Regions from separate parts of the Rhodoglobus sp. genome, predicted to be linked through region 1. Evidence: riboswitches for the same ligand, from Rfam matches in the RefSeq annotation. Region 1 holds a riboswitch; the other holds the start of a gene.
The links. Region 1 has a riboswitch for glycine ahead of ACOH1Z_RS12320 (L-serine ammonia-lyase). Riboswitches for the same ligand answer to the same signal wherever they lie in the genome.
Positions count from the first base shown of each region.

Region 2: another riboswitch for glycine. It lies ahead of gcvT (glycine cleavage system aminomethyltransferase GcvT); the one in region 1 lies ahead of ACOH1Z_RS12320 (L-serine ammonia-lyase).

Region 1 is NZ_JBMDVL010000004.1:999-5,698, reverse strand. It holds gene ACOH1Z_RS12330 (bifunctional alpha/beta hydrolase/OsmC family protein) at 1-50, shown strand, start outside; gene ACOH1Z_RS12325 (siderophore-interacting protein) at 156-983, shown strand; glycine riboswitch at 1,105-1,200, shown strand; gene ACOH1Z_RS12320 (L-serine ammonia-lyase) at 1,348-2,802, shown strand; gene ACOH1Z_RS12315 (pyrimidine reductase family protein) at 2,799-3,548, opposite strand; gene folP (dihydropteroate synthase) at 3,555-4,460, opposite strand; gene ACOH1Z_RS12305 (SCO4848 family membrane protein) at 4,595-4,700, opposite strand, start outside.
Region 2 is NZ_JBMDVL010000003.1:163,970-168,669, forward strand. It holds gene gcvP (aminomethyl-transferring glycine dehydrogenase) at 1-1,605, opposite strand, end outside; gene gcvH (glycine cleavage system protein GcvH) at 1,605-1,976, opposite strand; gene gcvT (glycine cleavage system aminomethyltransferase GcvT) at 1,979-3,136, opposite strand; glycine riboswitch at 3,171-3,273, opposite strand; glycine riboswitch at 3,275-3,395, opposite strand; gene ACOH1Z_RS11640 (Lrp/AsnC family transcriptional regulator) at 3,472-3,903, opposite strand; gene ocd (ornithine cyclodeaminase) at 4,034-4,700, shown strand, end outside.

The sequences.
Region 1 (4,700 bases):
TGGAGGGCGAGATTTCAATCACAACCAGCGTTACCGCGGCGACAGGGTAGCGACCACCTATCGACATCGCCTAGAACTCTCAGCAGTCTCGCTATAGAGTTATTAGGCAACCCTTATTTTAAGATGAAATGAGCCGGCCCTCGCGCCAACCGCCTATGACCATTGAACGCGATTCCGCCAAGCACCCCCTAATCATCCGCCGGGTCACTGTTAGCGCGGTGAGCCACCCCACGCCGACCATCGCTCGCATCACCCTGAGCGGTGACGAACTCGACGGGTTCGTGGCCAGCGGACCTGCCGACCACGTCAAAATCTTCTTTCCTGACCCCTCGACTGGAGAGCTTTCCGCTCCCGTCATGACCGAGTCTGGCATCAGCAAGCCCCAGGGCGGTGTCGTGATTTCCCGCGATTACACGCCTCTCGGTTTCCGCAGCTCAGAGGGTCAGCACGAGCTTGATATTGATTTTGTTGTTCACGGCGATGAAGGTCCCGCTTCCGCTTGGGCCGGCCACGCCCGCATCGGGGATCCTCTCGTGATCGCTGGACCCCGTGGGTCAAAGTTGCTCCCCCGTGGCGCAACGCACGTAATCCTTATCGCTGACGAAACCGCTCTGCCAACCAGCTCGCGGTGGATCGATATGCTTCCCACTTCGGTGCACGTCACTGCGTTGTTTGATGTTGCCGATGAGACCGTCGAGAGCTATTTCAGCCCCGAACAGAAAGCACGCATGTCTGCTGAGTGGTTCTACCGCCGCGACGGGCTCGGCCAACTCGACGCTGCGCTCCGGGCACTCGGAGAGATTGGCGAATCGACCTACATTTTCCTCGCTGGCGAAGCCACAACGCTTGTCCCTTTGCGCCGCTACCTACGCCGAGAACTGGGTCTGCCCAAACAGCAGGTTTCAGCAGATGGCTACTGGCGTCGAGGAGTCACGAATGCTGACCACCATGAACCGCTCGATCCCACCGATCCGGAAGACTAAAAGAGGCACGCACTCGCGCTGCGCATCCTGACTGCTTGCTCAATTGCGCCTCAGCATCCGCCAGATAGCCGGTCGTCGTTCTCGACCGAAGTGTATGCTGATGGCACAAGTGAACAGCCGTCATACCGCTGCGGGAGAGCCCTTCCGATCGTTGGTTGGCGCCGTAGGAGCAAACCCTCTCCGGGAATCTCTCAGGCACCAGTACCGCAGTGGCTAGGCAACTCTGAAAAGTAGTCGGCCCTGTCCGACTCGCCGACGGGGCAACGTAACGCCACAAGCGTGCGGAAACTCTCAGGCCCGATACAGAGCGGAGAGGACTCAACGACGCCCGCACGAAGATGTGTGGTGAAGAAATGGAGTCACCGTGCCAATTCGCAATCTGACGCCCCGAACCGAAGTACCGACACCCTCGCTCGAAGAGGTGCCCCTCAGCAGCTTCGACCTGTTCACGGTCGGCATTGGCCCATCTAGCTCCCACACCGTCGGCCCCATGCGTGCTGCCGCATCATTCGCTGCCGACCTTGCCGAACACGGGATGCTCGACGCTGTCACGTCGCTCCAGGTCCGGCTCTATGGTTCTCTCGCCGCTACCGGTGCTGGTCACGGCACGATGAGCGCTGTGCTCATCGGGTTGGAGGGCAAACTACCCGACCAGGTTCTTCCAGCAGAGATGGAAAAGATTCTCGAACGAATTGAGAGTACGGGCGTCCTGCAGCTTGCGGAGACACACGAAGTTCCGTTCACGGAGGGCGCGATCGCACTCCACCCGCTCACAGTTCTCGACGGACATCCGAACGGTATGCGATTTGCCGCATACGACAAAGATGACATCGCAGTCCTTGAAGCGACCTACTTCTCCATTGGTGGCGGCTTCATCTACCGGGAGGGTGACAACCGCGACGGCAGCTCGTCCACCGGCCCCGCAGCGGTTGCTGATCCCCTACCCTTCCGTACTGCGGCCCAGCTCTTGGCTCACTGCCGGGCTGAGGGCCTGAGCTTCAGCGGCGTGATGCTTCGAAATGAACTCGCGCGCCGCAGTTACGACGAAGTCGCTGCAGGACTCCTTCACATTCGTGACGTCATGGATGAGTGTAAGAACAATAGCCTTGAGCGCACCGGCAACCTTCCCGGCACTCTGAATGTGCGTCGACGGGCACCCGACTGGCACGCTCGTCTCCGCCGCGAAGACCCCGACCGTGACCCCGTTTTCTGGCAAGAGTGGGTCAACTTGGTCGCTCTCGCCGTCAACGAAGAAAACGCTTCTGGTGGTCGCGTCGTCACGGCACCAACAAACGGCGCAGCAGGCATCATCCCCGCGGTGCTGTTTTATGCCACTCACTATGCTCCCGGCATGAGAGACGCTGACCAGGCAACAAAGGATGATGCGACAGTGCGCTTCCTGCTCGCCAGCGCCGCCGTTGGGGTGCTCTATAAGCGCATGGCATCGATCTCGGGTGCTGAAGTTGGATGTCAGGGTGAAGTTGGTTCCGCATCATCAATGGCCGCGGCGGGACTAGCCGAGATCTTGGGCGGAACACCAGAACAGGTAGAAAACGCCGCCGAAATCGCGATGGAACACAATCTTGGTCTGACCTGTGACCCGATCGGTGGTCTTGTACAGATCCCCTGCATCGAGCGAAATGCTATTGCGGCGGCCAAGGCAATCAACGCCGCAAAAATGGCACTGTGGGGCGACGGCACGCATCGGGTTTCACTCGATGAGGTCATTATTACGATGGCTGAAACGGGCAAGGACATGAGTTCTCGCTACAAAGAGACTTCCATGGGCGGTCTCGCTGTCAATGTTGTGGAGTGCTAACGCGCGGCACGCACATAGCGAAGTAGTAGTGCGCCGTCATCGCCACCGAGTGCTTGCGCCAGTGCCATCTCTTGCGGGGCTGCATCGGCAGCGTCCACAATGCGGCGGGCAGAACCGCCTTCGATGCGCGGGCTAATAGTCAGACAGAGTTCGTCGACCACGCCTTGAGCGATCATCGTCGCAAATAGTGTTGGCCCGCCCTCACTATGCAATTGGGGGTAGCCGCGATCGGCAAGGAGATGCTTCAACTCGACAGTATCGACCTCGGTGTCGCCGGCAACGACTACATCGGCGACTTCCTCCAGTGCGGCACGCGCCTGCGGTGACGCGCTCTCCGTTGTGATCACGAATGGACGCACAGCGTAGCCAGCAAGATCCTTGGGCTCAAGCCTCAAGGATGCACTAACGATGGCAAACCGCGGTTGGGCAGCGAGGCCGTTGGCCACTCTCCATTCCGCTGCATCATGGTCTAAGGCCAAATTTCGGTAGCCTTCCTGACGAACGGTTCCCGCACCAACGACAATGACATCGGCAAGCCGTCTCAAGAGTGCGAAGACTCGCGCGTCCGTCGCAGTCCCGAGTGGGCCTGATGTTCCCTCGTGGGTTGCTGCACCATCAATGCTTGAGACAAAGTTGGCCCGTAACCACGGCACCGAACGATCCGCGACCGCATAGCTTGCCAGTAGCTGTTGGTCGCTCAGTTCGCTGCCAGCAGTCAATGCACGAATTTCGGATGCGGCCTCCATCAGGTTCTACCTCTCATTTGCGTCGGACATGTTGTGTTTCAGCTGCGCAGGCTCGCGCAATCCTAAAATGGCTTCAGCGATGCGTATGGCTGCGACGCTCTCTGCCACTTCGTGCACCCGAACCACTCGCGCACCGTTCAATACGCAAGCCACGGCTGCGGCTAGTGAACCTTCGAGGCGCTGAGATTTCGGTTTGTCGAGCACTTCGCCGATGAAGTCTTTATTAGAAAGCGCCACGAGTGTTGGCAGGCCGAGTGCGGTGATGACATCGAGGTGTCGTGTGAGTTCAAGACTATGCAGGGTGTTCTTATTCAGGTCATGTCCTGGGTCGACAAATAGTCGTTCTTCGGAGATGCCCGCGGCAGTGGCGCGCTGCACCCGTTCGGCCAAGAAGTCACGGACTTCCTTGGCGACGTCCTCGTATTGAGGTCGCGCGAATTGGGTCCGCGGCCGCGCGCGCGAGTGCACAAGCACGAGGGATGCATCGCTCTCAGCCACTATGGCGGCGAGGTCGGGGTCGCTCAGGCCAGTGGTGTCATTGATCACGTTGGCACCGGCCGCAATGCTGCGACGCGCAACCTCTGCGTGAAAAGTATCGACGGAGATTACGACATCAGATTGCGCCCGCAGCTCTTCCACTACAGGAACAACACGCGCTGCTTCGTCCTCAACGCTCAGAGGGTCACCTGGCGCAAAGGGAACTCCCCCGATGTCGACCCAGTCAGCTCCCTGCTTCACTGCGAGAATGGCCGCAGCGACGGCATCCTCAAGGGCGAAGTTGGCCCCCGAATCGTAGAAGGAGTCAGGGGTTCGATTGACGATCGCCATCACCGCAACCTGCCGGGAAAAATCGAACGGGCGGTTACCAATGGTGCGACGGGGATGCCGGAGCGGCGGCAGCGCAAAACTCATACTCCCTATACTGGGCGATGATGCTGACAAGCGCATCGAGAGCACCCCCCTGAAGTAGGTTCTTGGTCGCATTTTTCTTTTTTGCGACGACCCGACTATCCGTCAACGACGCAGGAGTGCCGTTGAGAGGGGCCTTAGCCGATGAACAGCAGCGTTCCCGCCACAACGGATGCTGCGGCAATAAGCAACGCGATAGCGAGCAGCACCGCGTGCACCCGGTAGAACGCCGTCGGCTTGCCG
Region 2 (4,700 bases), on a different contig from region 1:
GGGGTGGATGCCCGCAAACTCTGGCCAGCTCACCGCTTCCATCTCGCTTGCCGCGTTGAGCTTCATCGTGCACGAGCCCAACGGGATCATGCCGCGGTCGAGCGCATAGTCCTTGTCGGCGAGGTACTTGAGGTAACGCATCATGCTCGTCTCCGAGCGATGCGTGTTGAATACCGGGTGGGTGAGGTACTCGCTCGTGCGGTTGAGAGCGTCGGGGATGCTGACATCCTCTGGGCTGTAGGAGAAGCCATCATCAAGCCCGAACGCCTTCGCGAGGTCGTTCTTCTGCGACGCGAAGATACCCTCGTACGGCTGTGTCGAGACTTCATCGAAGCTCAAACGTACGGTGTCAGCATCCACAACATAGAGAAGGATGTCGAGCTCGAGCGCCTTGGCGGCAATTGCGTATGCTTGCCCCTTCTTGGTTACCGAAAGGGTGTCGAAGAACGTCTCATTTTCGACCGTGTAGCCCGCAGCGGTCAAGCGTGCTGCGAACTTCGCGGTGTCGTGGTGGATGCGCTGGGCAATCCGCTTGAGGCCCTGGGGGCCATGATAAACGGCGTACATCGAGGCCATAACGGCGAGCAACACCTGAGCTGTACAAATGTTGGAGGTCGCCTTCTCGCGGCGGATGTGCTGCTCGCGAGCTTGCAACGACAGACGGTAGGCGGGGTCGCCAGCCGCGTCCTGAGACACGCCAACAAGTCGCCCAGGAAGCTGACGTTCGAGCCCCTTGCGCACCGACATGTAACCGGCGTGCGGTCCACCGAAGCCCATCGGAACGCCGAAACGTTGTGTCGTTCCGACAGCAACATCGGCACCAAGTTCACCTGGCGACGTGAGAATCGTGAGGGCGAGCAGGTCTGCGGCAACAACAGCGAGTCCGCCGTGAGCCTTGACCGCCGCAATAACTTCGCTGGAATCCCACACACGACCACTAGCGCCCGGGTACTGGATGAGCGCACCGAAGCATTCCGGTAGCTCAGGGTTCGCTCCCAGTGTTGCCAGGTCAAGCTCAATAAGCTCGATACCGACAGCCTCCGCCCGATTCTCCAACAGAGCCTTGGTCTGAGGAAGAGTGTCAGCGTCGACGATAAACACGTTCGATTCCACGCGAGTAGCACGGCGAGCGAGCAGCATGCCCTCGACAGCCGAAGTGCCCTCATCGAGCATCGAGGCGTTCGTCGTCGTCATGCCAGCAAGATCAGCAACCATGGTCTGGAAGTTGATCAACGCTTCAAGGCGCCCCTGCGAAATCTCGGGCTGGTACGGCGTGTACGCCGTGTACCAGCTGGGATTTTCGAGCACATTGCGCTTGATGACGGCCGGCGTAATGGTGTCGTAGTAACCGAGACCAATCATGCTGCGACGAACCTTGTTCGCGTTGCCGAGGGCACGCAGTTCGGCGAGCGCTTCCCGCTCCGAAGCCGGAGTAGGGATCGTGGAATTGACGACCGGGGTCTGGTGGATCGCTGGCGGAACTGCGGCATCGACAAGGGCTTCGAGGCTGTCGTAGCCGACGGCGGCAAGCATGCTCGCCTGAGCGGCAGCATCCGTGCCGATATGACGGTCGGCGAAAGTGCCGCTGATGTAAGGGTTGGGCATTATTCGCCTGTCAGTGCGGTGTATTCGTCGAGGCTGAGCATCGACGGAAGTTCGGTGAATTCGATCTTGACCAGCCAGCCTTCGCCGAAAGGGTCGCTGTTAACGAGTTCTGGGCTGTCGGAGACGGCGTCGTTGGCTTCAACGACGGTTCCCGTAACGGGAGCGAAGAGTTCACCTACCGACTTCGTTGACTCAATTTCGCCGACAATTTTGCCTTCAGCGACGGTGGCGCCCACCTTGGGGAGGTCGACGAAGACGATGTCACCGAGCTTGCCCGCGGCAAAATCGGTGATGCCGATGGTCGCAACGTTTCCATCAACGAGCACCCATTCGTGCTCGGCGGTGTACTGCAATTCGCTCTTCTCAGCCATGATCAGGCCTCTCTCTTATAGAAGGGTAGGGAAACAACGGATGCAGCAATGCGACTGCCCCGCACATCAATGTGAAGCTCGGTGCCGATCTCGCTCACGTCGGGATCGACGTAGGCCATAGCGATCGGGTGACCCAGAGTCGGCGAAAGTGCACCGGAGGTAATGATTCCGACCTCGGTGTCGCCGTGGAAGATGAGATAGTCTGCGCGACCGGCACGACGGCCCTCGGCGGTGAGTCCGACGAGAACGCGAGCACCGGCATCCGGTCCTGCTTCGATTGCAGTGCGGCCAACAAAATCGCCATCCTTGCTGAGCGCAACAACACGACCAAGACCGGCCTGGACCGGGAAGGTGCTGAGGTTCAACTCGTGACCGTACAGCGGCATGCCCGCTTCGAGGCGCAGAGTGTCTCGGCACGCAAGGCCGGCGGGCACGAGACCGAGAGGTTCGCCGGCGACCGTGAGCGCTGCCCAGAGGTCGGCTGCGGCATCCACCTGAATGTAGAGTTCGAAACCGTCTTCGCCGGTGTAACCGGTGCGACCAATGATGAGGTCGGTGCCGGCGAACGTTGCGGCCGTCTCGCGGTAGTACTTGAGTTCGTCAAGCGGCGTAGCGAAGTCGGTGAGAGCGGCAGTCGCTTCGAGAATCGCCCGCGAAACCGGGCCCTGCACGGCGATGAGCGCGTAATCGTCACTCTCATCGGTGACAGCAACATCAAAGCCCGCAGCGCGCTCGGAAAGTGCCACCGCTGCGGCAAAACGGTTCCCCGCGTTTGCGACAACCAAGAAGTGATCATCACCGAGACGATAAGTGACGAGGTCATCAATGATTCCGCCGGCCTCGTTAAGCAGCAGACTGTACTTTGCCTGAGCCAAGGCGATGCCGGAAAGCTTGCCAGCGAGCGCGAAGTCGAGAAAAGCACCAGCATCGGCACCACGCACATGAATTTCGGCCATGTGAGAGATGTCAAAAATGCCGGCTGCCGTGCGCACCGCATGGTGTTCGGCAAGGTCTGAGCTGTATCGAACCGGCATCATCCACCCGGCGAAGTCGGTGAACGTGGCACCCAACTGCTCATGAATGCTGTGCAGCGGCGAATACCTCACGACAGCAGGTGAAGATTCAGCTGGTGATGCTGCAGAATTTGATACATCGGTCACGGAGTTCTCCCGGCGCGTGGCTAGTGAATAGAACTCCCCCTCTGTGATGAGCCTGAGAGCTTCACGCACCTTCAAACTAGTGCGCTTTCACCGTCGGCGGAACCTCATGGTGATGCGAGGTTCTCTTTCCAGAGTGGCCAGTGCGATGCGGTACATGAACCTGAGAGATTGGCGGGGAGGCTTGCTCCTTCGGTGCCGTGCTGGCGTCTAGTCAGAAAGATGACCCACGCCGTGTGCCCGGCTCTCCCGCATCGTGTTGCGGCCCGATGTTCAGTTGTTAGCTCAGCATAGCAATGCTGGGCGGATGCTCGCGCCTATGCCACTGCCAAAAAGGGTTAGAGGAGCGCTGAGCTGAGCAGCAAACTCGTCTCACTATTGACGACGCCGTCAACATTGCGCATGCTCGCCAGCACTCTGTCGAAGTTACTCAGGCTGTCGGTGCGGATGTCAGCGACGAGATCCCAGGCGCCATTTGTGGTGTGGAGTTCGTGAATCTCAGGAACTCCGCGCAGCTTGCGAATCACGGCATCCGTCGACCGCCCCTCGACCTCGATGAACGATATTGCTCGAATAGTCGACGGGTCCCGGTCTTCGCGAATGCGAACCGAGAATCCGAGTACCGTTCCGCCACTAACGAGGCGGTCAATACGACTAGTGACGGTTGCCCTCGTGACGCCAAGTCGGCGTGACAGGCTCGCGATTGACTCTCTCGCGTCGGCCCTGAGGGCGGCGAGAAGACGTCGGTCGAGATCATCCAATTGAGGCATGAGCAAATTGTACAATAGCGCTCTCAATTTTGCTCAGTTGTTGTGAACTAATCGCGTCTAATGGTTGTTGTGTGTGCATAGTGCATATTCGTAACGTGGGAACCAGTAACACCGAAACGAAGGGAGTGACATGGTCCACTATGTAGACGTCAACAACATGGGGCGCTGGATTGCCGACACCGGAATCGAGCCAATCATTATGGGCATCGTCAGCTACCTTGAGCAGGATTATGCCAAGTGGCCTCAGTTCGACAAGTCCGCTCGCGTTGCCGCTCATTCGGCAGAGGGCGTTATCGAGCTCATGCCAACAAGCGACGGCGAAACGTACGCCTTTAAGTACGTTAACGGCCACCCCTCAAACCCAGGAAACGGCTTCCAGACCGTCACCGCTCTCGGCATGCTCGCGCGAGTTGACAACGGTTATCCCACATTCTTCTCAGAGATGACGCTGCTCACAGCGTTGCGTACCGCGGCAACATCAGTACTCGCCGCTCGCGCCCTTGCTCGCCCTGACGCACAAGTGCTCACCCTCATCGGCACCGGTACCCAGTCAGAATTCCAGGCACTCGGATTCCGCGCAGCCTTTGGTATAACCGAGTTGCGCATTTGGGACACCGATCCCGCTGCCCTCGACAAGTTCATCCGCAACCTTGAACCACTCGGCTTCCAAATTGTGCGCGCGACCTCTGCAGCGGATGCCGTTTCTGGCGCCGACATCGTCACCACCTGCACGGCAGACAAAGCGAATGCCACAATTCTCACCTCCGACATGATCGAGCCGGGCATGCACCTCAATG